DNA from 3 places in the Brevibacillus gelatini genome. Region 2 is predicted to be linked to each of the others. Evidence: riboswitches for the same ligand, from Rfam matches in the RefSeq annotation. Region 2 holds a riboswitch; each other region holds the start of a gene.

Region 1 (9,773 bases), 2.1 Mb from region 2:
ACTCTATCAAAAACGGCATGTTTCGGGCAGTCTGCGGATCTTCGGCAAACAGCATGCGCCAGCGCAATGTTTTTCCGTCGTCTCTTGTGCGGCTCCCGTCTACCGGCCCGATGAGCGTAAGTCCAAGCGCCCGAAATCGCTCTGCCCACCGATCCATTTCGCTGGTGCGCAAGGCGATTTGCCCAAGCCCTTCGCCAAGACCGTGCTCGGCTACCAGCTGCACAATGAGCGGATTGTCGGATTGCCCGGCAACAACGGCATCCTCGACAGCCAAAAACTCCACATAGGACAAGCCGAAATAGCTGAGACTGTTCCATGTCCCCCAACGGGTGTGCCTGCCGCCAGGTACAACGTGAAATCCCACCTCGCGGAACAGCCGCGCTGCTTCTTCGGGCTGCCGATGGACAAAATGAACCAGATGGTCAAAGAACAATTGCATCTTTTTTCGCCTCTTTTCGTATTAGCTTTATCATAGCAAAATTCACCATCTTTTCATCAACGAAGAAAGGAGAACCATGATCGAGACGAATTACAGCCGGACGCGATCCCGGCAAATGCAGAGACGATCCATGCGGCGCAGGGCATGGAAAAACACGCTTCTTTTCAGCTTGCTCGCCTGCGTCGGGGCAGGAGCTTATTTCAGCTTCACGACACTCGACAAGCACAAAGCCCCTGAAACCAATCCCGCGCCGACTCACGCCGCTGTACAGGAGCAGACTGTCCGGCTCACCTTTGTCGGCGACGTGATGATGGCCGGAAATGTGGAAAAGGTTTTGCTGGAAAAAGGCTACCACTATCCGTTCACGCATGTGCGCGAGCTTTTTTTACAGGATGACTACACGATTGCCAATCTGGAGTCGCCGCTTACGACCAGAGGGACGCCCGCAGACAACAAGGCGTTCGTCTACAAGTCCTCCCCTTTGGCTGCGCCCGCCATGCAAGCAGCCGGCATCGACGCGGTCAATCTGGCGAACAACCACTCGATGGACCAGGGGGTAGACGGCTTGCTCGATACGTTCGACGCTCTGGAGCAAAACCGGATCGCTTACGTCGGAGGTGGTGTCGATTCCGCACGCGCCTACGCTCCTGTGTTCGTGGAAAAAAACGGGATCAGGCTCGCCCTCTTCGGCTTTAGCCGGGTGATACCGGAAGTTAGCTGGTTCGCGCAAAAAAACGCGCCAGGACTGGCAGGGACGTATGATCCCGCCATGGCCGTCCAAGCCATTCAACAGGCGAGGGCACAAGCGGATCTCGTCATCGTGATCGCCCATTGGGGAAAAGAGCGGGAAGACTTTCCCGTCGAGCATCAAAAAGAGCTGGCAAAAGCATACATCGACGCAGGCGCAGACCTGGTCGTCGGCGGCCATCCGCATGTCCTGCAAGGCTTTGAACAGTATCGCGGCAAATGGATCGCCTACAGCCTGGGCAATTTCATTTTCACGCGATCAACCGAGCCGAAAACATGGGAAACGATGGTGCTTCAAGCAAGCTGTACGAAAAACGCCGTCTGCAGCCTGACCATGCTTCCTTTTCACGCCGAGCTGGGACAAGCGGTGCCGATGAATGCCGCGGACGGAGCCGCGCTGCTCCGCCGAATCGAGTCGCTCTCGGAAAACGTGCAGATTGACGCGGACGGCCGCATACAGGCAAAGGATGGGCAAGAAACGTAGCTTTTCGTATTTCAAGCTGTTTCAAGCAGCGGGAAGCAGCGCACCTCCAGACCAAAATCGCTTTTCAGCACTGCCTCGTGCTCTTCGCGAATCCCCGTTGCGATCAGCCCCGCACGCAATACGCCGCCCAGGTCGAATTGCACTTTCAGCTTGGTCACAGTCACGCCCGCCTCGCGCAGGAAATGCAGCACGCGATCAGGTGTGGCCGCGGGACACGACCCTTCGAGATAACACAGCACGCGCTCGTCCTCACCTTGAGCCGGCTGTGCTTCCGCCGTTTTTTCCTTCCAGGCCGGATGCGGGGTAAACGGCTGCGTCAACAAATAAGCCAAATCTTCCACGACGGCGCTTGCGGTTGGCAGCTCGCCTGCGCCTCTGCCCGTAAACAGCAGATCGCCGACGATGTTCCCCGAAAGCTGAACAGCGTTGAAGGAATCCTGGATTTGCGCCAGCGGATGGGCGAGAGGCAACATCGTCGGCTGAACCGAGAGCCGGATTCCCTGCTCCGTTTTTTGCGCCTGGGCAATCAGCTTGATTCGGTAGCCAAGCTCGCTCGCGATACGGATGTGGCCGGGGGACAAATCCGCGATTCCTTTGCGCACGACATTGGCAAGCGGCAGCGATTCGCCGTACACAAGCTGCGCGAGAATGTACAGTTTGTACATCGCGTCGAACCCTTCCACGTCAGAACGCGGATCAGCTTCCGCATACCCCAGCTCCTGCGCCTGCTTCAACACTTCCTGATAAGGGAGCTGTTCGGCTTCCATCTTCGTCAGGATGAAGTTCGTCGTCCCGTTGAGAATGCCGCGCACTCCGTGAATATCGTTCGTGCGCAGAAACTGTCGAAGCACGCTCAAAATCGGGATACCGCCTGCAACACTCGCTTCGTAGGCCAGATGGACCTGATGCCGGTTTGCCAGTTCGACCAGCTCTGGGCCGCGTTTGGCAAGCAGCTCCTTGTTCGCCGTTACCACGTGGCACCCTTTTTCGATCAAGGCACGCACGTAGTCGTACGTCGGCTCGACGCCCCCCATAACCTCGACGACAATGTCTACGTCACTTTTCAGCACATCCTCGAAATTGGTGGTCAGCAGGGCGGGATCTACCTGAACGGCCCGTTCTTTTTCCGAATCGCGGACCAACGCTTTGACAATCTCGATGCGTTTGCCCAATCGTGCGAACAGCTTTTCCTGCTGCAACCGAATCGTCTTGATAACGCCACCTCCTACTGTTCCCAATCCCAACAACCCTACCTTGACTACACCTGCACTCATTCCTGTCACCTCATCGCATATTTTTACCAAAAAGAAAAAACCTTCTTGCTAAGAAGAAGGTTTGGCATCAAAAAAGCCTTCTCCTTATCTCCCAGGACGCTTCCGTCCTGCAGGAATTGGCACCTTGTCACACGCTGTGTAACGGTTGCCGGGCTTCATCGGGCCAGTCCCTCCACCTCTCTGGATAAAGATCATTATGAATTTTTGCACTGCTTCGGCAGTCTGCAAGCATGCACAATCGTGTTCAAAACATCAAAAAACCTTCTTCGCTAAGAAGAAGGTTCGCCATGACTGCTATGATGTACCCGCTTCTTATCTTTCGAGGCGAAAACGCCCCGCAGGAATTGGCACCTTGTCGCTGTTCGCAACGGTTGCCGGGCTTCATCGGGCCAGACCCTCCACCTCTCTGGATAAGAACCTCGTATGCTGTTGAGCCTATTCTAAGAAATTCCAAAGCATTCGTCAACAAGTTTCTTTCTCGTTTTTACTCGCTTCGGATGAGAGGGCAAGCTAATTAGCCAGTCCGTACCTTTCCCGTAGGATGCGGCAGTGGTGGGCCTCATGCCCGGCGATGACATACGCCAATGTGCGCGCAGACAGCTTGTTGCCGTTCGCGTTTCCCATTCGCGTCCACGCTTCCTCCGCCACTCCCCGCAACTGGGCGAGTGTCGCCTGCCGAACCGCCTGGTATTCTTCGAGGATGCTTGCCAAGTCGCGCTCCTGGAAAAATGCTTGCGAGACATACGCATTTTCGTCAAATCCGGCGAGCGGCGTCTCGTCTCCCCTGGCAATGCGCAGCAGCCGATAGCTCATGATCCGCTCTGTATCAATGAGATGTCCCAGCACTTCTTTTACCGTCCACTTGCCTGCCGCGTAGCGATACGCCAGTTGCTCCTCCGTAAGCCGGGAAAACATCTCGACGGTTTGCGCTCTTTGCTCCGCCAGGATCGCAGCCAACTCACCATCCGGCACCAACTGGACATAATAGTCAAAATAATCCCCGTATTCCTCGCGATTCGGTCTCCCTGGCATGCTCTGATCCTCCTTTGTTTTTGGAAAATGATGCGGTTATTCCTGGCAGCTTTTAACCTTGCCAGCCCTCAAACAGCAGCACTCTTGCCGGTGCAGCGTCTGTGCCCACCAGCTTTAACGGGGCCGCAACCATGAAGTATTGGCCCGCAGGAACTTCACGCAACCGCAAGCCCTCGATCACAATCACCCCTGCGCCAAACAACGTTTTATGGGTGGGATGCCCTTCCTGGCTGCGCTCGATGCCCAGTGCATCTGTGCCGACGCCGCGCACGCCTTTTTCCACCAGATACTCCGCACCATCCTGTGCCAAATAGACGAATTCGAACGAAAAAGCATCCTCCCACGAGTTTTTCGTTTGGAACAGGACAAAATCGCCCGGCGCAATGTCGCAGCCCTCCAGCTCTGCCCGTCCGATCTTGTCTTCTACGTGCGTCAGGTCGAGTACGCGGCAGTTTCCCACCAGCTTTTCCAGTGAAATGCTTTCAAAAGTCTCCCCGTCTTTCACCATGTGCAGCGGCGCGTCTACATGTGTACCGGAATGGACATCCATGTCGATCCTCGATTCGGTCACATAGCCGTTTGTTGCCGACAAAATCTTCGGCTGCTTTTCCGGCTTGTTTTTGTACACCGTCATCCCTTCGAATATGGGGGCAGACACATCATACATTTTCATCGCGCTTCGCCTCTCTTATTTGCTCTTCTTTTTCTGTCCCAAGCTGCCTGCTTTCGCGCTGCAAGTCGGCCGGGAATACGACGCCCATCTGTCTTCTCGCTTCATCCATGACTTCCATCGTCAACAGCGAGGCGGCATGTGAATTCGTCGCTGACTCTCTGGCGCCTGCGGCAGCAAGCCGGATGAACTCCCTGATTTCATAGTGCATCATTTTGGGTGTCTGCGGCCTGGTCACGTCCTCGATCCGTCCGTCCCGGTAGCGAATCTCGATGCGCGTCAGGTGATTGATTTTGTCAATGACCATCGTGGCGTCCTCTCCCTGGATTTCCGCCGGCTGATAGGAGGTCGTAATCTTGGAAAAGCTGAGAATGGCATCCATCTCTTTGTACTTCAATAACATGCTGCCTTCGCCATCTACCCCTGACGTCAGTACAATTCCTTCTGCCTTGACCTGATCCGGTCTGCCAAACAGGATGATCGCAGGATAAAGGCAGTAAATCCCGATATCCATCAACGCCCCGTTGGAGTAGGCAGGGTCAAAGGCCCGCAGCACCTCTCCCGCGCGGTACGCATCATAGCGGGAGGAATACTGGCAATTACTGGCGATAAAACGGCGGATTTTGCCCAGCTTGGGCAGATGGTCCTGAATCGCAAAAAAGTTCGGAACCAGCGTCGATTTGACCGCTTCCATAAGCAGAACATCATGCTTTTTCGCCGCCGCAATCATCGCCTTTACTTCGTCCGCATTCGAGGCGAGCGGCTTTTCGCACAACACGTGCAGCCCCAGTCTCATGCACAGGATGGCCTGCTCGGCATGAAAGCAATTGGGGCTGGCAATGTAGACGGCGTCGATGTGTCCGCTCGCTGCCATCTCTTTTGGATCTGTGTAGAAAAAAGGAGCCGCGAACTTTTCAGCAAATTCTTTGGCGCGTTCGATCGTTCGCGAGCAAACCGCTTGCAGGGAAAAGCCCTCTACCGCAAGACCTGCCTGGATGAACTCTTCTGTAATCCAGTTGGTACCGATTACGCCAAAACGCATGAATCGCTTTCCCCCTTTTTGTTGCTTCGTCAGACAGAGTCTGGCGCCTCTTACCCATGCATGGGCGCCAGCTCCCGTTCTTCTATATTATCCAGCCACCAGGAAAATCCTTCTTCGCGAAGCAATTCGCACGCGGCCTCGGGTCCGTGTGAACCAGCCTCATAGGTCACAAGCGGAACGAGATTGCGTTCGAAGGCGGCAAGGATCGGCTCCACCCATTTCCACGACAGGCGCACTTCGTTCCAGTGGGCAAAGTAGGTTGAATCTCCGCGCAGCGCATCAAACAGCAGCCGCTCGTACGCCTCGGGAACGTCCTTGTGGCCTGAGTTGAAATTGACCGTTACAGGCTCAATTTTTCCGCTATTGGCCGGATTCTTGCTATTCAACTGCAAGGCGATTCCTTCATTGGGGTGCACGTTGATGATGAGCAGGTTGGGCGCTGTCTTTTCTTGCTGCTCCCGATAAAGCTGCTCCAAAGGATTTTTGAACTCAATGACGATGCGGGTTGCCTTTTCTTTCAGCCGTTTTCCGGTGCGAATGTAAAAAGGCACTCCGCTCCAGAACGGATCGTCAATCCAGACACGTGCCGCAATATACGTTTCCGTCATGGATGCAGGCGATACGCCAGGCTCGTCCCGGTAGCCGACAACAGGCGTCTGCCCGATTTGCCCTGGGCCATACTGGGCGCGCACGACGTTTTTCGCCACCTCTTCGATTGCCATTGGCCGCACTGCCTCCATCACCTTGCGCTTTTGTGCCCGAATATCGGTTGCCGTAATCCGCTTGGGGATGTGCATGGCGACCATCATCAGCATTTGCAGCATGTGGTTTTGCACCATATCGCGAAGCGCTCCGGCCTGCTCGTAAAAGCCTGCTCTTTCCTCCACTCCGACCGTCTCGCTGGCCGTAATCTGCACGTTCGCAATGTGCTGATTGTTCCAAAGCGCAGCCAGAACCGGGTTGGCAAACTCCAGCGCCTCCAGATTTTGCACCATGGCCTTGCCCAAATAATGATCGATCCGGTAAATCTCTTCTTCGGCAAAAGCCTGCGTCAGCTTTTGGTTCAAGTCTTCCGCCGATTGCAGGTCACGCCCGAACGGCTTTTCGATAATCAGGCGCTTCCAGCCTTGCACAGAGCCGAGTCCGCTCTTCTGGATGTTGGCTGCGATCACCTCAAAATATTCGGGGGCCACCGACAGATAGAACATGCGGTTTTGCGGGAGATGCAGCTCTTTTTCCCGTTGCTCGATCCGTTCCAACAGCGGCGCGTATGCAAGAGCGTCCGTCACATCGACTGCCACATACGAAAACGCCGACAAAAACGGCTCAAGCAGCGCCCGGTCGATGTCGTGGCGACGGGAAAAATCCCGGATGGACTGCTCCACACTTTGGATAAACTCTGTATCAGACCAGGCCCTTCTGCCTACGCCGACAATGGAAAAGGCAACGGGCAGCTTTTTATCGACAAACAGATTGAACAAAGCTGGAAAAATTTTGCGTTTTGCCAAATCTCCTGTAGCACCAAAAAGGACAAAGCTCATCGGTTCCATATGCTGTTTCCTTCCTTCCGTACGCTAACCATGCTGACTGGATTATTGTTGCACACCGTTATTATTAGAGAAAACGGCTGCCTTATCAAGCTAAACACCTGCGAAGAATTGCTTCCAGATCTCGCGCTGCCGCGCATGAGACGTGTGCATGAACTGGGATGTCATCGAGAAGACCTCCCCTCTTTTGCAAATCACGCAGGAAGTAAGTTGAGATAAAGCCACTGAAAAACCGTGCATGCCGCTTCCCGGTATGGACGGTTTTTCGCCTGTGATCGCGTTCGCTATAGCGTCAGCGGCGCAGAACGGCGCGGACAGGACTGCCATCGGCATCCGCCAGGGCGAGCGGCAGCGCAATCAGCTCGTAATCGCCAGGCTCGATCTCGTCCAGCAAAAGCCCTTCCAATATATAGATGCCATGCCGGTGCAAGCCATGATGCGCAGGCAGCTCCTTGCTGTCCAGCGGGTCGACAGAAGGCACATCCACGCCGAGCAGCCGGATGCCTTTTTCGGCAAGATACGGCGGCAAATCAGGCCGGAGGTAGCATATCTCTTGGGGAAACTGATGAGGATCGGACCACGACAATGTTTTCAGCAGCAAGCGCGTCACGCCGGACAGATCAACTCCTGCAAAATCGTCAGCGCCAACGCTCGTGCGCCCCGACACATCGACGACTCTCGCCGCCCCCACATACAGATCGAGCGGCAATTCCAGCGTCTTTTTGCCGTCGTCATCAAAATGAAACGGAGCATCTACATGTGTTCCTGTATGGATGCTCATCACGAGCTTTCCTACATTGACGGAGCCACTCTCCGCCTTCGGCCAGTTTACGGTATAGCAATAAGCGGTATCACCTGGCCAGGTCGGCGTAGCTTCCGACAGCGGTCGGGAAATGTCGTACAGCTTCATGTCGATTCCTCCCATTATTTGCTGAATACGCTCGATTATCCTCAGATTAAAGAAAGACAGACGTTGCGTCAATATTGTTTCTATTCCGTAAAAAAGGAGGCGCCGCCTGACTCGCTTTTTCGCGAATGCGGTCCTCCTTTTTCAAATACGCCGATGCATCGCCAAATATTGTTCCACAGCCGCATAATCGCCGCCCGCGTTGATCTTTGGCAAATGCTCCTTGATTGTCCTGAGCCACTCGATTGTCGTCGGCCGGGTTGCCGCTATCGATTCCCGCAGGTCGCTCATCTGGATCGGCCTTTCGATTCCTTTTGTCAGCAGATCATGGAAAACCTGCTCGGTTGCCAGTTCTACCACGTATTCAATATCCGCTCCCGAATAATACTCGGTCCAGCCTGCCAGTTGGGAGTAGTCAATCGGCTCCGAGGGACGGTCTTGCAGTTTCAGGCGGAAAATATCTTCTCGTGCAGCCCGATCGGGTGGCCCGACAAAAAGCAGACGCTCGAAGCCGTTTTCCCGCATCCAGGCCAGGTCGATTTCCCACGGCACATTTGTCGCTCCCAAAACGCGCAGTCTGTCCTTGTCAATCTTCAGCTCCCTCAGCTGCGAAAGCCACTTTCCGGCAGGCGGTAAGCTGCGCGAGGAAGCGAAGGCGTCCGGCTGACAAAAAGCCCCGTCCAGCTCATCTAAAAAAACGAGACACGCTGCTTCTTTGGAAGCCGCATGCCCATATACGGAAGGCACAAACGACTCCGCCCTGCCCAAAACAGTATCTCCACTGACCGCTGCAGGCACAGGCAAAAAGTGAGCGCCGTATTCTTCTGCTGTCGCTTTGGCAAGCAACGACTTGCCGCACCCTGGTGGACCGTAGAGAAGGACTCCCTTTCGCGGGCCAAGTTCAGCGTGCCCCTCCGTCTGTCGTGCGGAAGCAAAAAGCGTGTCGTGAATCGCTGCTTTTACGTGCTCTAAACCGCCAACAGCTTGATAGCGGGTCGTAACAGCAGATCGTTCCTCCTGTTTCGCAACTGTTTTCCCGCTGCCGCGCTCAAACATGGGAATCTGTGCAGCGGGTGTCAAGAGGCAGGGAGAGGTTGCCCGCCTTTCGCTCCCTTTTCCCGTTGCAAATAACGCTGTATCTTCCTTAAGCCTGTTCAGCTCCGTCACGATTTTTCCCTTTATTTTTTCGTTTCCATACGCGAGCGCTTTCGTAAAGGCCTGCATTGCCTCCGTGTGATTCCCCCGCTCCGCTTGCTCCAATCCCAACAGAAACCATGCATGCGCGTTTTCCTTGTCATCGCTCAGCATGCTTTTTATGATCTCGATCTTCGTCATGTGCTTCATCCTCTGCCATCGTTTTCATCGTTTTTATGTATGTGCAGCTTGCGATGGCATGACTTCCATTCTAGGGAAAAAGTCTTCCATCCCATCCGAAAACGGAGCGCGAATGTCTTTATTATAATGCAAACGTCCTGCAAGCAGAATATGGTAAAACGCAAATGAGCAGTTGGTCCCTTGAAACGGACAACCAATCCTTTTGGAATGGATACTGCAAAGCCGAGGTTTCGTGTTGCAAAGAAAAGGAAGAAGCTTTATACTACGTTCAAATGATTAAGTTTATTAACGGAGTG
Region 2 (9,773 bases):
CTTGCCAGGAGGGGAGTCAGGACGCTCCGGGCAAAGAGCGAGGTGACAAAGGCTGGCATGGCGTAAAACCCCCTTTTTGCGGGTGAACAAGCTTGCCATCTATTTTGAGGCCATTTTCGGATGTCATCCGTGGAAAATCTTTGCAATTTGGAAAGCGTGCGGAGGGCTAGCTCATCCTGCCGATTTTTACGCTGTAATCGCGCCGATAGCCGATAGGCCAAAGAAGCTACCCGCATGGAACAATTTTTTCGGGAGCAGAACAAACGAGAGAGTAGCCGCGATGGCGTATCAGTTTTCGGTTATTGACCGAAGATGAATGTGTGGATTTGACAAGACTGGGTGAAACGAACGCCTTGCGTTGTGTTACAATAAGAATGGCATGCTTGGTTCGGGTTTCCAAAATCATGCACGATGATGTTAGGAGGAAAGAGTTTGAGCGACGTTAAGATATTCGCGATGGGCGGACTCGGCGAGATCGGAAAAAACATGTATTGCGTCGAGTATGAGGACGAAATTATCATCATTGACTGCGGGGTGAAGTTCCCCGAGAATGAAATGTTCGGTATCGATCTGGTCATCCCCGATATTTCCTATTTGGTGGACAACCAGCACAAGATTAAAGCACTTTTGTTAACGCACGGACATGAGGATCACATTGGAGCGATTCCTTATATTTTCAAACAAATCAATGTGCCGATCTACGGCGGCCGTCTGACCCTGGGCTTGGTCAAGGCGAAGCTGGAAGAGCATCGCATGCAAAACGACGTGAAGATGATTCCGATCTCGGAAGATACGGAAATTCCGTTCAACCGCTTGAAGGCGACCTTTTTCCGCACCAATCACAGTATCCCGGATTCGCTCGGGGTTGTGATTCATACACCGGAAGGAATGGTCATCCATACAGGTGACTTCAAATTCGACATGACGCCAGTCGGACAGACGACCGAGTACGGCAAGATTGCCAGAATCGGGGCGAGCGGTGACGTTTTGGCGCTGCTCTCGGACAGTACGAACAGTGAGCGCTACGGCTTCACCATGTCGGAGCGCACCGTTGGCGAAGGGATTCTCGACGTGGTGCGCAAAGCGCGCGGCCGGATCATCCTGGCGACATTCGCGTCCAATGTGCATCGTCTGCAGCAGGTGGTAGACGCTGCCGAGCAGTGCAATCGCAAAGTAGCGGTGATCGGCCGCAGTATGGAAAAAGTGTTCATGATTGGACAAGAACTGGGTTACATTCAGATGCCGGAGGGCATGCTGATTGACATCAAGCACATTGACAACTACGCCGACAACCAGGTGCTGATTATTTGCACGGGTAGCCAGGGCGAGCCGATGGCGGCACTGACCCGAATCGCTTCCGGATCGCACCGCAACGTGTCGATCTATCCAGAGGACACCGTCATCATTTCGGCTTCCCCGATTCCGGGCAACACGATTAATGTAAGCCGGACGATCGACAAGCTGTACCGCGCAGGTGCGAACGTCGTGCTCAGTCACGTGTTTGACATTCACGCGTCCGGTCACGGCAGCAGCGAAGAGTTGAAGCTCATGCTCAGCTTTATTCGTCCCAAGTACTTTATCCCGATTCACGGGGAGTACCGGATGCTGAAGACGCACGCGAAACTGGCGCAGCAGGTAGGCATTGACGAGAGCAACATTTTCATCATGGACAACGGCGAGGTGCTGAACTGCAACCGCGAAAAGGCATGGCTCAGCAAGGTTCACGCCGGCATCGTGCTGATCGACGGCAGCGGCATCGGCGACGTAGGCAACATCGTCCTGCGCGACCGCAAGCATCTGGCAGAGGATGGCCTGATGGTCGTCGTCGTCAGTCTCGACATGAAAAACTTCAAGATTCTCACCGGACCAGACATCGTCAGCCGCGGCTTTGTATATGTGCGCGGTTCGGAATCGCTCATCCAGGAAGCGACGCTGCTTGTTCGCCAGCGACTCCAGGAAGCGTTGGACAAGAAGATCAAGGAATGGTCGGAGTTGAAGTCCCAGATCAACGAAGTCATCAAGCCGTTTATTTATGAAAAGACCGGCCGCAATCCGATGATTCTCACCATTTTGATGGAAGTGTAGGATGGGAGCACTTCTTCGTTCTCCCGGACACTTGATCGGGTTATAATAATACGTATATGGAAACGTGATACAAAAGGAGAGGTTGCCCCATGATGTCTTATGAAGCATATATGAGCCAGGTCATTCAGCCGATGCGCGACGAGCTGACTCGCAACGGATTTGTAGAACTGCGCACAGCAGAAGAGGTTGAGCAGACGCTGCCAAATGCAAAAGGTCTGACTTTGGTCGTCGTAAACTCTGTTTGTGGCTGCGCGGCAGGATTGGCTCGGCCGGCAGTGGTTCATTCCTTGAACCATCCTTCCAAGCCAGACAACCTCTACACCGTATTTGCAGGTCAAGACAAGGAAGCAACAGCAAAAGCACGCGAGTATTTCGAAGGCTACGCGCCATCGTCCCCGTCTTTTGCGATCATGAAGGACGGCAAAATCATGACGATGATCGAGCGCCATCAGATCGAGAACAATGATCTGCAAACGATCGCAAACCTGTTGACTACCGCTTACGACACGTACAAATAAGCAAAAACGACCATGACGAGACGCTCGGGAACGGGCGTCTTGTTTTATATTTTCAGCAAGATCCACCAAATAAAGGCTGCTCCATAACGGAAAGATTCGAGTATACTAAACAAGTGGTGGGATGTGCCCATGTGATACCGAGAACAAAAGGTGGAGTCATTTTTTATGCGAATGTGGAAACGGGTGTTGCTCCTGATGCTCGTCGTGGTTGCCGCGACAGCAGGTTACTACGGATACTCTTTTTATCAATTTGCTCAAGATATTCAAGAGCCCAATGTCATTACGCCTGCCCTTGATGGAGGGGCCTCGACGAAAGCGGCCGAGATTCCCGAATGGGACGGCGAAGAGCGGGTGAACATCCTCTTGATGGGGGTGGACCGCAGGGGAATGAAAAACAACGGGCTTCCCCGTTCGGACTCGATGATGCTGGTCAGCATCGACCCCGTCTTCAAGCGTTACGATGTATTTTCCATTTTGCGAGATACGTACGTGGACATTCCGGGGCACGGCAGCTCGCGCATCAACTCCGCGATTGTGGACGGAGGACCGGAGCTGGCGATGAAGACCGTCAGCCAGTTTACAGGACTGCCTGTGGACCGCTACGTCATCACAGATTTTGAAGGCTTCAAGGCATTGATCGACTCCGTTGGCGGCGTCGAGATTGATGTGGAAAAAAATATGTATTACCATGACCCGACAGATAAAGGCGTCTACGATATTAATTTGAAAAAGGGCCTGCAGCAACTGGATGGAGACAAGGCTCTGCAATACGTACGTTTCCGTCATGACGCAACATCCGACTACACGCGTACAGAGCGCCAGCGCAAGCTGCTGACGGCTGTAGTTAGCCAGATGAAGAGCGGCGCGACACTGATGCAGTTGCCGTCGATCCTCAAAGAAGTGACGCCGTATATCCAGACAAACATCAGTTCCATGGATATGCTGAAACTGTCTGCGCTTGGGCTGAAACTGAACACCGTGGAGCCAGGCAACTACCAACTGCCGCCAATGGGAATGTTTCGTGAATCCCATCGGGCAGGCGCGGTACTCATTCCCGATGTCGATCAGGTTCAGTCCTTCATTCAGGAAAAATTGCAGCCGCCGACAGAAGCGTCGGTTTCGCAAACGAATGGCACGACAGAAAGCAACGAAAACAGCACGCCAGATTGAGTGTGCTGTTTTTTTGATGTGGTTTCGGGCAGATGTTTTACAAAAAGTAGATCAAAAAAGTTTTTCCTGTGATTGCTATTGACGGGATATTTTCAAAAGGGATATAATCCGGTTTGTATCATCAAAATTGAAAAACCGAACATCATATACGTAGAAATCTTTCTTATCAAGAGAGGCGGAGGGACAGGCCCTATGAAGCCCGGCAACCGGTTCATTTTTTGGAAAATGGACGTCGCGGTGCCAATTCCTACAAGATTGGTTGGATCTTGATAGATGAGAAGGGTGGATGCGAACGTATACATGCGTTGCAGCCCCTTTTTCGTTTGTGAAAAAAGGGGTTTTCTATTTTTCACAAGGGATGTATACAGATTTGCCAGGAGGTGGATGCGTTGATTCAATTACAAAATTTGCATAAAAGCTATCAGGTGCAGGGCAAGACGATTCCTGCATTGCTCGGAATTGACCTTTCCATTGAGAAAGGAGAAATTTACGGGATTATCGGCCATTCCGGCGCAGGGAAAAGTACCCTGATCCGCTGCATCAACCTGCTGGAACGTCCCACGTCGGGACAGGTCATCGTCGACGGGGTGGATTTGACCAAGCTCGACGACGCCAAGCTGCAGGAAAAACGTCGGGAGATCGGGATGATTTTCCAGCATTTTAACCTGCTGTCCTCGGCGACCGTTGGCGAAAATGTCGCGTTTCCGCTCAAGCTGGCCAAGCGTCCCAAGGCGGAGATTCAGAAAAAGGTGGACGACTTGCTCAAGCTGGTAGGGCTGGAAGCGCATCGGGACAAATACCCGTCGCAACTGTCCGGCGGTCAGAAGCAGCGCGTCGGCATCGCGCGGGCGTTGGCGAACGATCCGAAAGTGCTGCTGTGCGACGAAGCGACTTCCGCGCTCGATCCGCAGACGACCAACTCGATTCTGGCCCTGCTTTTGGACATCAACCGCAAGCTGGGATTGACCATCGTGCTGATTACGCACGAGATGCACGTGATCCGCTCGATTTGCGACCGCGTAGGCGTGATCGATGGCGGAAAAATCGTCGAGTCGGGCAAGGTGCTGGATGTGTTTCTCAAGCCGCAGCATCCGACGACACAGGAATTTGTCGAGCAAGTGGCCGATTCCACCGAGCTGCGCGAAGCAGTTGCGCACGAAAAAGCAGCGGGGAACCGCACGATTGCACGTGTCACTTTCCTGGGCGAAAAGACGTACCAGCCGATTTTGTTCCAGACGATGCAGGAGACAGGCACTGTGTTCAGTATTTTGCAGGGAACGATTTCTCGCATGAAGGATACGCCGTACGGCCAACTGGTCGTCGAACTGGAAGGCGATGTTCGCCAAAACGAAAAAACCATCGAGACGTTGCGTCAGCGTGGCTTGGAAGTAGAGGTGATATAGATGGACTGGACAATGGAAAATGTGGATTGGTCGGAGATTGCGGAGGGTACACTAGATACACTGACGATGCTTGGCTTCTCCACGCTGTTTACGATTTTGATCGGCTTGCCGCTGGGAATCATCCTATTCCTTACTTCGCGTGGACAGTTGCTGCAAAACAAGGCATTTTACACGGTTGCCTCATTCATCGTCAACGTGCTGCGTTCCGTACCGTTCATCATCCTGATGATCTTGCTGATTCCGGTTACGAAGCTGATTGTGGGAACTTCGCTCGGCGTACTCGGATCGATTCCGCCGCTCGTGATCGGTGCTGCTCCATTCTTTGCGCGGCTGGTGGAAACCTCTCTGCGCGAGGTAGATCGCGGGGTCATTGAAGCGGCTCAGTCAATGGGAGCGTCCAATTGGCAAATCATCTGGAACGTCCTGTTGCCAGAGTCTCGTCCGGGACTGGTTGCCGGAATTACGATCACAACCGTTGCCCTCGTGTCCTATACCGCCATGTCCGGGGTGATCGGCGGCGGCGGTCTGGGGGATTTGGCCATCCGTTACGGCTATCAACGCTTCCAGACGGATGTCATGATTGTCACTGTCGTCATTTTGCTCGTGTTGGTTCAGATCTTACAGTCGCTGGGTGATCGCCTCGTATTGCGCTTCAGCCGCAAGTAAGGTCTTTCCCATAGAAGTTGCAAGGACAAAAATCAAAAGAAGTAGGGGGAAATCATTTATGAAAAAGCTGGTTGTATCTGTACTTTCTACTGTATTGGCATTTTCTCTGGCAGCGTGCGGAAGCAAATCCGAAACAGCTCCGGCTCCAGCTGAAGGCGGCGCTCAAGGCGGACAACAAGAAGTAACACTGAAAGTAGGCGCTTCTCCGGTTCCACACGCAGCAATCCTGAAGCACATTGCACCAAAACTGAAAGAACAAGGCGTAAACCTGGAAGTACAAGAGTTCACCGATTACGTACAACCAAACGTACAGCTCAACGAAAAACAACTGGATGCAAACTTTTTCCAACACAAACCTTACCTGGAAGACTTCAATAAAGGACAAAACATGGATCTGCAACCTGTAGTGGCTGTACACATCGAGCCGTTTGGCGCTTACAGCAAAAAGGTGAAATCCGTTGACGAACTGGCGGATGGCGCTACAATCGCGCTGCCAAACGACCCGACCAACAGCGGCCGCGCCCTCGCTCTCCTGGAGAAAAACGGCGTTATCAAGCTCAAAGAAGGCGCTGGCATCAGCGGAACAGTAAAAGACATTGTAGAAAACAAGAAAAACCTGCAATTCAAAGAGGTTGAAGCAGCAATGCTGCCACGCGTTCTGGAAGAAGTAGACCTGGCGCTGATTAACACCAACTACGCGCTCGAAGCGAAGCTCGTGCCAACGAAAGACGCTCTGTTCATCGAAGACAAAGAATCTCCATATGCGAACTACCTGGTAGCTCGTCCTGACAACAAAGATTCCGAAGCGATCCAAAAGCTGGCGAAAGAACTGAACTCTCCTGAAGTGAAAAAATTCATCGAGGATGAATACAAAGGTTCCATCGTTCCAGCGTTCTAAAAAAAGTGATGCATGGTTCAACAAATAGACCCAATGAGCCCGAGTGGCTGGTTGGGTTTATTTTTGTTTATCAAAGATTAAATATTCATAAAATTTGATTAAAACTAACTACACCCCATTTTCAAACATTTTTTCTTGTCGTATATTGTGGTTGCGATAGAAAAAAATTTATCAGGGGGAAATTCCGATGAAGAGAAATGTTAAACTTTTTATTGCCATGTCATTGGCCGCAGGAAATATTTTGGCAGGCTGTGGAGGAAGCACGCCTTCGGATGAACCTGCAAAACAGCAGGCGGGAGAAGCAGCACCTGCGACTGCCAGCAACAAGCCGCAAGTGTTCCGGGCGAATCTGACCAGCGAGCCTTCGACAGCAGACCCTGGACTGGCCAAGGATGCTACCTCAGGGGCGATCGTCCGTGCGGCTTTTGACGGCTTGACGAGGCTGGACAAAGACGCGAAGCCGATGAACTCGGTTGCGTCCGATGTGAAAATTTCCGAAGACAAGCGCGTATATACGTTTACCATTCGCGACTCCAAGTGGAGCAACGGCGACCCGGTGACGGCGCACGACTTTGAATACGCCTGGAAACGCGTCCTGGATCCAAAGTTTGGAGCTGAATACGCGTATCAGCTCTACTACATCAAAAACGCAGAAAAAGTACACGCAGGCCAGGCGAACCCTGAGGAGCTGGGTGTAAAAGCTCTGGATGACAAAACACTGGAAGTCACGTTGGAAAACCCGACACCGTTCTTCCTGGAACTGACCGCATTTTACACGTATTATCCTGTAGACAAAAAGGTCGTAGAGGCAAATCCGAACTGGGCGCATGAGGCAGCAACTCACGTGGGCAACGGGCCATTCAAGATGACAGCCTGGGAGCACAAGAGCAAGATCGTTTTTGAGAAGAACGAAAACTATTGGGACAAAGACGCAGTCAAGCTGGACCGGATCGAGTTTGTGATGATTGAGGATGATAATACAGCGCTGTCCATGTTTGAAAACGGCGAGCTCGACTGGGCGGGGCAACCGCTTGGCGGCCTGCCAACCGATGCGATTCCGGCACTGAAAGAATCCGGAAAACTCGTCGTTCATCCAAAGGCGACCATGTACTGGTACAAAATCAACACCACCAAAGGAGTGCTGAAAAACGAAAAAATTCGCAAGGCACTTGCTTATGCGATTGATCGACAAAGCATCGTGGACAACATCACACAGGTCGGCCAGGTGCCTACGATGGGAATGCTGCCGCAATCTATGGCGATCAAGCCGGAGGGCTACTTCCGCGACAACGACGTGGAGACAGCGAAAAAGCTGCTGGCAGAAGGCATGCAGGAACTGGGGCTGAGCCAGCTTCCGACCATCACCTTGTCGTATAACACGACAGACCGCCACAAAAAAATCGCCGAAGCGATGCAGGATCAGTGGAAGCGCAACCTGGGCATCGACGTGAAGCTGATGAATAAAGAATTCAAGGTGCATTTGCAAGACTTGCATGAACTGAACTACGAGATTGGCCGTTTGGGCTGGAATGCCGATTTCAACGATCCGATCAACTACCTGGAAATGTTCCGCGATGCGAACACCGGAACCAACGACACCGGCTGGGAGAACGAGCGCTACAAGGAGTTGTTGAAGCAGTCTGCCCTGGAAACCGATCCGGAGAAGCGCAAGCAGCTGTTTGCAGAAGCTGAGCAAATTTTCATGGATGCCATGCCTGTCATTCCACTGTTTACGGACGTGGATGTATGGGTACAAAACGATAAAGTAAAAGGCGTGCAAGTAGACGGACTGGGCTTTATTGATCTGAAGTGGGCGGAAATGGTCGAGTAACAGCTGAAAACCCCCACAGGCAGTTCGCTGCTGGAGAGAATCACCGGAAAATCCAAACTTTATCATTGTAAATCAAGTCCCCTGTGACATCGCTTTTTCGCGATGGAAGGGGACTTTTGTTTTGCCTGGGCTTCCAGGATTCGCATAGTTTTTCTTGGACGAGGAAAACTTCATGTGACAAACGATCAATTTATTTCCTTTCATACAATTTGATCTTTGGATAAAACAAAATTAATCTTGCTTAAATTACCTTTAATATTGTTGAAAATGCAGTATATTTATGGAAGCAGCTTCCAAGGAGTGTTACACGTATCAAAGGGGGTCAATTTGAATGAAAAAAAGCGTATTTGCTGCGATGAGCTCCATCCTGGTCCTGAGTGCAGCGCTGGCTGGATGTGGCGGCGGCGAGCAAGCAGGAAAGCAAGGAAATTCTGCTGAAAGTGAACAAACAAGCGGTCCAAAAATTTTGCGCATGAATATGAAGACTGAGCCGCCAACGGCTGATCCTGGTTTAGCGGAGGATTCCATATCCGGTGCGATCATGCGTGCGACTTTTGATGGACTGACGCGTATCGGTGAAGATGGCAAGCCGCATGAATCCGTAGCGGAAAAAATTGAGGTCTCTGAAGATGGACTTACCTATACATTCCACTTGCGCGACAGCAAATGGAGCAACGGCGACCCGGTAACGGCGAAAGACTTTGAATTCGCGTGGAAGCGAGTGCTCGATCCGAAACTCGGTTCTACATATGCTTACCAGTTGTACTATCTGAAAAACGCGGAGGAGTACAACCTTGGCAAAGCGAAAGCAGAAGATGTAGGTGTCAAAGCAACCGATGACAAAACACTGGTTGTTACCTTGAAAAACCCGACTCCATTCTTCCTGGAGCTGACGGCTTTCTACACCTACTTCCCAGTGAACCAAAAGGTAGTCGAATCCACACAAAACTGGGCGGGTGACGCCAAAACCCACGTAGGAAACGGCCCGTTCAAGATCGAGACCTGGGAGCACAAGAGCAAGCTCGTTCTCGTGAAAAACGAGAACTACTGGGATAAAGACGTTGTAAAACTGGACAAGATCGACTTCTCCATGGTAGAGGATGAAAACACCGAGCTGTCCATGTTTGACAATGGCGATCTGGACTGGGCAGGTGCTCCGATCAGCGCACTCCCGACAGATGCGATTCCGGCGTTGAAAGAGG
Region 3 (9,773 bases), 1.4 Mb from region 2:
TGCGGAGCGCTTTCGCCAGTTGGAAGCAAGGGAAGGCGATGTCTCCCATTGCAGGGTTTGGCGGCGTTTCCAGCATGCCGTAAACCGTTTCTGCAGTGAAGGTGTCCACACCGAGTGAGGTGAGGGCAGCGGCGATTTTTTCCGCTACTTGGTGCTTGTAGCTCATTGTGATTCTCCTTTCAAAATGGAAAAAAGCATAAGGGACGCAAAAGAAAATAAAAAAACCTCCACGTCTCCTGGATCAAAGAGACGAGAGGTTGTGCTCCCGCGGTGCCACTCTTGTTGTTTTTGCCTGCATGCGTTCATATGTTCGTCAGGCAAAAACCGCTTTGTGCTGCTGTAACGGGCAGACCCGGCAAACCCTACGCGATCCAGGCACCAATTGCTTCGCCGGATGTTCAGGCCGCATCTCCGAGGGGCGCTTCCTCACATGGTTTGGCATCGGGCTTCCACCGTCCCCGACTCGCTAAAGCCTCATTCCAGGAGTACTTTCCTCATCAACGATTTGCTTGTTTCTCTAGCATTATAGCCGTTTTAGGTGGCAGGATGCAACTTACTCTTCGGCTTTTTTCAAAATCTTGTCGAGCTCGGCGAAATATTGTCTCGTCAGCTCTTCCTTTTCTTCCGCACTCAAGTTTTCGGCGTTCATCCACTGCTGCTTGTAAAGCTCCAGTCGTTCCACCATCGCCAGTTCGGCAGCCGCTTCCTTCTCCAGATTGTAGTTTTCCGATGGATCAAACGGGATGAGCCGATTGTCGTTGCCGCTGCGCAGATAGGGAGAGCGCCAGTTTTCCGGAAAGCGGTACGGCTGCTCGCCGAACATCAGCGCCAGGACGTCATCGGAGTCAAGCGGCAGGAAATGATCGTAGTCGTCCCTGCGGCCCCCTTCTGACAGGTTGATGTGTGACAAAAAGTAGCGCAAGTAATGTTCCCCTGTCTCCGTATGCTTAACGATGGAGTAGGTTTCAAAATCGGAGCTTTCCAGCTCTTTTACCGTCTCTATACAGGACAGAAATTCGTCCTTTTCACGCGCGAACAGAGCGTCCATTGTCAATCGTTCCTTTCATCGGTGTGGGTAAGCCTCATGATAGCAAAAGCGTTTCGCGCTGACAATGAACGCTGGAAGAACACATGAAAAAGAGGCCATCCCTGCATGCCGCAAGCAAGGCAGGGGATAGCCTCTTTCTGTCCTCTCATTCGCATGATTAGCAGTCGTCACACGAGCACCCGACAATGACCAGCAGGATAAACAGTACGAGCACCAGTGCGAAACTGTCTCCAAAAATGCCATTTCCGCAGTAAGATGTACTCACGTTTGTTCCCCCTCCTTTCCGTTATGTTACAGTCTATACACGAACGCACAGAATGGCGTGGGCGAATGCCCGGTAGGAGTAAAAATGGGCGCGTAAAGAGTGGGAAGTGCAAAAAGAATAGACAAATTCTCAATTGACGAAGAGTTTTTGCGGTGTTAAGATACTTTCAAACCTCAAACCTGAGTGGCAAAAATGAATAGCATGGTACAACTCTTATCAAGAGAGGCGGAGGGACTGGCCTGATGAAGCCTCGGCAACCGGTTAAAATCCGGTGCCAATTCCAGCAAAGCTACGGCTTTGAAAGATGAGAGGATGGTTCAGGCGCAAGTGTATTCGCGGACAAATCCTCTTCTTTCAAGGAAGAGGATTTTTTGATGCAAAAAAACGGCTGAAAATAAACCGATGCAAGGGAGAAAAGGAGCACGTCAATGAAACCCACATTTCGTGAACAGCTTTCCCGAAAAATTCTGATTCTGGACGGTGCGATGGGCACCATGCTGCAGCAGGCGAACCTGACCGCTGATGATTTTGGCGGCGAAGCCTACGACGGCTGCAACGAACTGCTGAATTTGACCAGACCCGATCTGATTCGCTCCATCCATGAAAAATATTTGGAGGCCGGAGCGGACATCGTGGAGACGAACACGTTCGGGGCGACCTCGGTTGTGCTGGCCGAGTACGACGTGGCGGAAAAAGACCTGGAAGTGAATATCGCTGCCGCCCGTTTGGCGAAGGAAGCAGTCGACGCGTACTCCACAGCAGAATGGCCGCGCTACGTGGCGGGGTCGATGGGACCGACGACGAAAACGCTCGCGCTGACAGGCGGCGTCACCTTCGAGGAGCTGGTCGAGGCTTACTACCGCCAGGCAAAAGGGCTGGTTCTCGGCGGAGTGGACGTCCTTTTGCTGGAGACATCGCAGGATACGCTGAACGTCAAGGCTGGCGGCATCGGCATTCGCAAGGCGTTTGATGAGCTTGAGGTCGAGCTGCCGGTGATGCTGTCCGGAACCATCGAGCCGATGGGCACGACTCTGGCGGGGCAAAACATCGAAGCATTCTACGTCTCGCTTGCGCACCTTCAGCCCGTGACAATCGGCCTGAACTGTGCGACGGGGCCGGAATTCATGCGCGACCATCTGCGCACCTTGTCCGGCTTGGCACAATGCGGCGTCAGCTGTTATCCCAACGCGGGGCTGCCGGATGAAAACGGACATTACCATGAGACGCCGCAGGGGCTTGCTGCGAAAATGCGCGCGTTTGCAGAGCAGGGCTGGCTGAACGTGGCGGGCGGCTGCTGCGGAACGACACCCGAACATATCCGGGCCATGGCCGAGGCGCTCAAAGACTGCAAGCCGCGGCAGGCTACCGTGCAGCCTGTCAGTGCCATCTCCGGGATTGATGTGGTTTACGTCGAGGACGACAACCGCCCGCTTCTGGTCGGAGAGCGCACAAACGTCATCGGCTCGAAAAAATTCCGCGACCTGATCGCGGCAGGGCAATACGAAGAAGCCTCCGATATTGCGCGCGCGCAGGTGAAGCGCGGAGCGCAGATCATTGACATCTGTCTGGCAGACCCGGATCGCGACGAATACGCGGACATGGAAAAGTTTTTGCAATTCGTCGTGAAAAAGGTCAAGGCGCCGCTCATGATCGACTCGACAGACGCGAAAGTGATGGAGCTGGGCCTGCGTTATTCCCAGGGAAAAGCGATTCTCAACTCGATCAACCTGGAGGACGGACTGGCGCGTTTTGAGGAAGTGGCCCCGCTGATCCGCAAGTACGGCGCGGCTGTCGTCGTCGGGACGATCGAGGAAGCCGGGATGGCGCTGACCCGCGAGAAAAAGCTGGAAGTCGCGAAGCGCTCGTACGACATTTTGGTCAACCAGTACGGCATCCCGCCGCAGGATATTATTTTTGACCCGCTCGTCTTTCCGGTAGGGACCGGAGATGAACAATATATCGGCTCCGCGCGGGAGACAGTGGAAGGGATTCGCCTTATTAAAGAAGCAATGCCGGAGTGCAAGACGATCCTTGGCATCAGCAACGTTTCCTTCGGCTTGCCGCCAGCGGGACGGGAAGTGCTAAACGCAGTGTTTTTGTACCATACGACGCTCGCCGGGCTTGATTTTGCCATCGTCAATACGGAGAAGCTGGAGCGCTACGCTTCCATTCCCGAGGAGGAGCGAAAGCTGGCGGAAGCGCTGCTGTTTGAAACCAATGACGAGACGCTCGCAGCCTTCACCGAGTTTTACCGCCAGAAGAAAAAAGAAGTGCGCGTGGAAGCTTCCACGCTGACGCTGGAAGAGCGGCTGGCCCGCTATGTGGTGGAAGGCTCGAAGGACGGTCTGGTGGACGATTTGAAGCTGGCTCTGGAAAAGTACACGCCGCTTGAGATCATCAACGGGCCGCTGATGGCCGGGATGGAAGAGGTTGGCCGCCTGTTCAACGGAAACCAGTTGATCGTTGCCGAAGTGCTGCAAAGTGCGGAAGTCATGAAAGCGTCCGTCTCGTTTTTGGAGCCGTTCATGGAAAAAAGCGATTCGGCGTCCAAAGGCAAAGTGTTGCTGGCGACCGTCAAAGGCGACGTGCACGACATCGGGAAAAATCTCGTGGAGATCATTCTGGCCAACAACGGCTACGAAGTCGTGAACCTGGGGATCAAGGTGCCGCCCGAGCAGTTGATTGCTGCCTGCCGGGAAGAGAAGCCGGATGCAATCGGCCTGTCCGGGCTGCTGGTGAAGTCGGCCCAGCAGATGGTCATTACCGCACAGGACTTGCGGGCTGCGGGCATCGACGTGCCACTGATGGTCGGGGGAGCGGCGTTGACCCGCAAGTTTACCTCCAACCGGATCGCCCCGGAATACCGCGGAATTGTCTTGTACGCCAAAGACGCGATGGACGGCCTCGATCTCGTCAACCGTCTGCAAAACCCGCAGGAGCGTGCGCGGCTGATCGCAGAACAGCAGGATTTGGTCGAAGCGGCTGCTGCCGCACAGCCTGTCGTGCAGGAGAAAAAAGCGCCGCTCCCGGCACGCTCTGCCATCAGCAGAACCGTTCCGATCCACCTGCCGCCGGATTGCGACCGCCATGTGCTGCGTCAATATCCGATCAGCCACTTGCAGCCGTACTTGAACTTGCGCATGCTGCTCGGCAAGCATCTGGGCGTGCGCGGCAATGTCGATAAGCTGCTCGAAGCGGGCGACGAAAAAGTGCTGGAGCTGTACGGTATCGTCGAGGAGCTGTTAAAGGAAGCGAAGCAGCACGGTACGATTACCGCGCACGGTATGTACCAGTTTTTCCCGGCACAAGCGGACGGCAACGACATTCTCGTCTACGATCCAGCCGATCACAGCAAGGTGCTGGAACGCTTCTCGTTCCCGCGTCAGCCGGAAGATCCGCATCTGTGTCTGTCCGATTTCTTGCGCCCGGTCGAGAGCAAGGAAATGGATTACGTCGGCTTTTTGACCGTGACGACAGGTGGCGGCATCCGTGAGCGGTCGACGGAACTGAAGGATCGCGGCGACTACTTGCGCTCGCACGTCCTGCAGGCGCTGGCTCTGGAGCTGGCAGAGGCGTTCGCAGAGCGGATTCACCACATGATGCGCGACGCTTGGGGGATTCCGGACCCGGCGGAGATGACCATGCTGGAGCGCTTCGGTGCCCGTTACCAAGGCATTCGCGTGTCGTTCGGCTATCCGGCTTGCCCGAACCTGGAAGATCAGGCACAGCTGTTCCGCCTGCTGCGGCCGGAAGACATCGGCGTTCAACTGACAGAAGGCTTCATGATGGAGCCGGAAGCTTCTGTATCCGCAATGGTGTTTGCCCACCCGGAAGCGCGTTACTTCAACGCGGGTCCGTCGGTGTTTGAAGCATAGAACGTCTAATGAAAATGAGAGAGAAGGGATTGAGTTGACGACGAGCAAGAAAGACCTACGGGAATACTTGCAAGATCATCTGCTGGTCGGAGACGGGGCCATGGCCACCCAGCTTCATGCGCTGGGTGCCCCGGTTGGCGTCAGCTTTGAAGAATTGTGTTTATCGAACCCGCGTGTGGTGCATGAAGTCCATGCGTCGTACTATCAGGCGGGGGCGCGTCTGTTGGAGACAAATACGTTTGCCGCGAACCGCGACGCGCTCAGCCGCTACGGCCTGGAGCACAAGGTGGCGCGGATCAACCGTCTCGCTGTGGCAATCGCCCGCGAAGCGGCACAGGATGATGCGTATGTAGCGGGCAGCATCGGCTCAATTTTGGCTGGACGGGTCAAGAAAAAGGTGCTGGATGAATACCGCGACCAGTACGAGGAACAGGCAATCGCGCTGCTTCATGCAGGCGTAGACGCGCTCATTTTGGAGACGTTCCTCGATCTGGAGGAGCTGCTGCTTGCGATTGAGGTCATTCGCCCGTTGACAGAAGTGCCGATCATCGCCCAGCTTGCGACGCTGGAAGTCGGACGGACGCGCGACGGCTACGCGCTGACGGACGCTTTTCCGCAGTTGAAAAAAGCAGGGGCGGACATAATCGGGTTGAACTGTCGATTGGGCCCGGCTGAAATTTTGCGCTCTTTTGAAAGTACGATTTTCCCGGATGATTCGCTGCTGTCCGCGTTTCCAAACGCAGGGCGGCTGGGCATGACGGACGGGGAGTACGCCTTCAAGTCGTCTCCCGAATATTTTGCCGAAAGCGCCTTGCGCCTGAGGGACCAAGGGGTTCGCCTGATCGGGGGCTGTTGCGGAACGACTCCTGCGCACGTCAAGGCGATGGCGGACGCACTCGCCGCGCAAAAGCCGAAAGCCCGCGTGAATCCGCCCGTTCCCCAGGGAGAGCGCCCGCACATTTCCGTGCAAAGCTTGCGTGAGCGGGAAAAGCCGAGCATTGTGGACCGCGTCAAAACAGGCACGACGATCATCGTTGAATTTGACCCGCCGCGCGATCTCGACGCCGAACAGTTTTTGGAAGGATGCTGCGAGCTGCACAAGGCAGGGGCGGATGCGATCACGCTGGCAGACAATTCGCTCGCGACTGTGCGGATGAGCAACATGGCACTTGGTGCACTGATGAAAAACAGGCACGGCATCGATCCGCTGCTGCACCTCGCCTGCCGCGACCGCAATCTGATCGGACAGCAATCCCACCTGATGGGACTGCACGCGCTCGGCATTGACCAGATTCTCGTCATTACGGGCGATCCGTCGCGCTTCGGCGACTTGCCGGGGGCAAGCTCGGTGTTTGACGTCACCTCGTTTGATCTGATTCGCATGGTGAAGCAGCTGAACGAAGGCATTTCGTTCTCGGGACGTCCGCTGAAGCAAAAGGCCCAGTTCATCGTGGGCGCAGCCTTCAACCCGAACGTCCGCAATCTGGCGGCAGCCGTCGCCCGGCTGGAAAAGAAAGTCGAAGCCGGGGCCGATTACATTATGACGCAGCCCGTGTACGACGTCGAATCGATCCGGCAGGTATACGAGGCGACCAAGCATATCGGGATTCCTGTCTTTATCGGCATCATGCCGTTGACCAGTTCCCGCAACGCCGAGTTTTTGCACAACGAGGTGCCGGGCATCAAGCTGTCGGCGGAAGCGCTGGAGCGGATGAAACGGGTACAGGGAGCAGCGGCCAGACAGGAAGGGATTGCCATGGCAAAAGAGCTGCTCGATGAGGCCATTCGCTATTTCAACGGGATTTACCTGATTACGCCATTCAACTACTACGAAATGACAGTGGAGCTGATCGCCTACGTGCGCCAGCAGAGCGCCCTGGTCAAACTGGCGCAGCCGTAGCGGTTATACGGTCCAAGAAGCCCACTTTACCTCCATATGCCAACAAGCCCTCGCTACAGACAGGCAACAGCCTCTGTCTTTTACGCGAGGGCTTTTAGTTCGTCGAGCATGTATGCCGTCTTCAATGCTTCCCGTGTGCAAAATTGCTGGATGTGCGCCAAATCCATTTGCTCGTATTGCTTCATGCGCAAAAAGCGCTCGAAAATATGTGGAAAGGCGAGATCGACAAACAGCAGATGAAGCTGTTCGGCTGACAGCGGGTTTTCTTGCAAATAGCTTCGAAGCAGGTAGACAAACAACTGCTCGTTCCAGCTTCCGTGCTTGCGCATGGCAAGCGAAAGCACGCGGCTGATGTCTTTGGAAGGAAAGTCGTAGCGGACATCTTCCCAGTCGATGATCGCGATCTGTTTGTTGCGCGTAAGCAAATTGCCGTTGTTGAAGTCGCCGTGGCAGAGGAAGTGGCGTTTGAGCGCCGCTTTTTTCCATTTGGCAAAATAGGCGGACGACTTGAGATGCTCGTGTGCTGTCTGTGCTGCCTGGCGAAAATAGGGCAGGTACTCGACGATGGCGGAGAATTTCGGCTGCTTTTTGTCGCGGTGCCGCAGCTCCCATTTTTCCAGGCTGGTCAGGTCTGCCTTGTATTCCTCCGTCCATTTTTTGGCGCCGTTGTAAAGCTCGCCGTGCCGGGAGGTAAAGCCGAGCGAGCTTTTGTGGAACTGTCCGAGCAAAGCGCCGATCTGCGCCAGCCGCACTGGCGAATTGTAGGCGACTTTCCGCCAGGACAGCCACTGATGCAGGACGAACAGATTGTCCTTCCACATGATGTACCGCTTGCTGCTTTTCGTCCGTTGAATGTTGGGGATGAGAATGCCTTTTTTGCGCAGATACGCTTCTGCGTTCAGGATGAAATGATGGCGCTCTTTTGGCAAATACGATACTTTGCCGATGAACCTGCCGATGGAGGTTTCGAAAAAAACGACGAGCGACTTGGGCGTTTCGCGAAGCTTTTCGTGCCGGATGACAGTCAAGCCGTAACTTTTCTCGATCTTGCGGATGAGGTCGTCCATCCGGGTTGCGCCTCCCTTGTGTATTGAGCGTACCATTATCGTACGCCTGGCGAAGAGCGGAGGTGACACAAATTCGCGTTAGCCGGGCGGCAAAGGCAGCGGGTGCCAGTTTTTTTTTCGCAAAAAAGCGCTAAGCTCGGCGAATTTGGCGATTCTTTCCGCACGCGTGTACGACGCGTTGGCCCCGCTGGTGGACGGGATCACGAACAGGTAGCTGCCGGGCCAATCAGCGGTGCCAAACGCTTTTTCCGGCTGCAAGCCGAGAGAGACAGCCGCTTTTTTCTGGCCGGTGGCATGGCGAAAGGCGGTAATGCCATTGAAGCAGATGACACGCGGGCGATAAGTCCGAACCATCTCGACGAACTGTTCGGCCCCGGTTGTGAAGTCGTCGCGAGTCAGGTCCTGTGACGAGCGGGTCGGGCGGGAGACGAGATCGGTAATGCCGTAATCGTATTCCAGCAGCAGAGCCGTTTCCTCAGGCCGCAGCTGTCGGGGAGTAAGCCCCCCTTCGAACAGACCGCGCCAAAACAGATTCGCCGGGTTCGCGTAGTGGAAGCCTGCCGTTGCCGAGACGCGCCCAGGATTGATGCCGCAAAACAAAACCGCCAGATCGCGGCGGATATAGGTAGGAAGCCGTTTTTGCGTAAAATCGACCAATGCATATTCCCTCCGACTCTGGTTGTTTTCCACATTGTAGCACATGTGAGAACGCTTGCAGAAACACGCAAAAAAAGCTGCCAGATGGCTGGCAGCGTATCGGTAAAAGAAGTTCTGATTCGTCGTGAAAATTACAGTTGAGCGTACGGCAGCAGTTGCTCCGGCTCGTTGATGATGAATTGTTCCATTTCATTGCGGACGTATTTTTTCGTCTCGAACGGAACGACTTCGTATTCTTCCTTGCCCCACAACCAGCGTGACAATGATTGAATCATAAGATTATCCCTCACTTGGTGGAAATGTTTTACATCTCCATCATACTCCTGTTTTCGCGGTTTCTTGCTGGGAAACTGTGACGAAGGCGTGAAGAAATGGTGGCCGGAACGTGAACAAAAAGGAAGCGATTTCAAGTGAGAAAGGAAAAAAGCGCTCCCGGACGGGGAACGCTGTGGGGACAACCTGTTACAGTTTGTAGATGTCGGTATATTTTTTCTCCAGGTAATCCATCAGGTATGTGGCGTTGGTGCCTTCTCCGGTGATCGCTTGCACGAGTTCGCCAGGGCTTTTCATTTTGCCGTACTGATGAATTTTTTCTTTCAGCCAGGCGCGGATTGGCGCGAAATCGCCGTTTGCCACGAACTCCTCGAAGCCGTCGAGCTCCTTTTTCATTGCATGGGCGAACTGGGCAGCGTACACGTTTCCGAGCGAGTAGGTAGGGAAGTAGCCGAAGCTGCCGCCGGACCAGTGCACATCCTGGAGAACGCCCAACGCGTCGGTAGGCGGCTCAATGCCCAGGTATTCCTTCATTTTTTCGTTCCAGATTTGCGGCAGATCGGCCACCTGGATCGTCTGGTTGATGAGCCCTTTTTCGATCTCGTAGCGAATCATGACGTGCAGGTTGTACGTCAGCTCGTCAGCTTCGGTGCGGATGAAGGACGGGGTCACGGAGTTGACGGCGCGG

Evidence for each region. Region 2 has a riboswitch for S-adenosylmethionine ahead of AAFJ72_RS02345 (methionine ABC transporter ATP-binding protein). Riboswitches for the same ligand answer to the same signal wherever they lie in the genome.
Region 1: it holds a riboswitch for S-adenosylmethionine, as region 2 does, so the genes downstream of both, AAFJ72_RS13705 (homoserine dehydrogenase) here and AAFJ72_RS02345 (methionine ABC transporter ATP-binding protein) in region 2, are expected to answer to the same signal.
Region 3: it holds a riboswitch for S-adenosylmethionine, as region 2 does, so the genes downstream of both, metH (methionine synthase) here and AAFJ72_RS02345 (methionine ABC transporter ATP-binding protein) in region 2, are expected to answer to the same signal.

The regions. Positions count from the first base shown of each region.
Region 1 is NZ_CP154342.1:2,848,977-2,858,749, forward strand. It holds gene AAFJ72_RS13695 (VOC family protein) at 1-439, opposite strand, end outside; gene AAFJ72_RS13700 (CapA family protein) at 516-1,670, shown strand; gene AAFJ72_RS13705 (homoserine dehydrogenase) at 1,682-2,944, opposite strand; SAM riboswitch class I at 3,026-3,135, opposite strand; SAM riboswitch class I at 3,254-3,361, opposite strand; gene AAFJ72_RS13710 (DinB family protein) at 3,455-3,976, opposite strand; gene AAFJ72_RS13715 (cyclase family protein) at 4,029-4,649, opposite strand; gene AAFJ72_RS13720 (Gfo/Idh/MocA family protein) at 4,636-5,688, opposite strand; gene zwf (glucose-6-phosphate dehydrogenase) at 5,739-7,238, opposite strand; gene kynB (arylformamidase) at 7,528-8,145, opposite strand; gene AAFJ72_RS13735 (AAA family ATPase) at 8,287-9,477, opposite strand.
Region 2 is NZ_CP154342.1:423,390-433,162, forward strand. It holds gene AAFJ72_RS02325 (YqzG/YhdC family protein) at 1-59, opposite strand, end outside; gene rnjA (ribonuclease J1) at 415-2,085, shown strand; gene AAFJ72_RS02335 (BrxA/BrxB family bacilliredoxin) at 2,175-2,603, shown strand; gene AAFJ72_RS02340 (LCP family protein) at 2,769-3,773, shown strand; SAM riboswitch class I at 3,934-4,053, shown strand; gene AAFJ72_RS02345 (methionine ABC transporter ATP-binding protein) at 4,163-5,176, shown strand; gene AAFJ72_RS02350 (methionine ABC transporter permease) at 5,177-5,842, shown strand; gene AAFJ72_RS02355 (MetQ/NlpA family ABC transporter substrate-binding protein) at 5,901-6,740, shown strand; gene AAFJ72_RS02360 (peptide ABC transporter substrate-binding protein) at 6,928-8,571, shown strand; gene AAFJ72_RS02365 (peptide ABC transporter substrate-binding protein) at 8,903-9,773, shown strand, end outside.
Region 3 is NZ_CP154342.1:1,799,615-1,809,387, forward strand. It holds gene argS (arginine--tRNA ligase) at 1-166, opposite strand, end outside; T-box leader at 243-510, opposite strand; gene AAFJ72_RS08915 (hypothetical protein) at 554-1,048, opposite strand; gene AAFJ72_RS08920 (YjcZ family sporulation protein) at 1,206-1,313, opposite strand; SAM riboswitch class I at 1,524-1,624, shown strand; gene metH (methionine synthase) at 1,742-5,188, shown strand; gene AAFJ72_RS08930 (bifunctional homocysteine S-methyltransferase/methylenetetrahydrofolate reductase) at 5,223-7,088, shown strand; gene AAFJ72_RS08935 (CotS family spore coat protein) at 7,169-8,155, opposite strand; gene AAFJ72_RS08940 (mismatch-specific DNA-glycosylase) at 8,234-8,812, opposite strand; gene AAFJ72_RS08945 (hypothetical protein) at 8,944-9,087, opposite strand; gene AAFJ72_RS08950 (carboxypeptidase M32) at 9,275-9,773, opposite strand, start outside.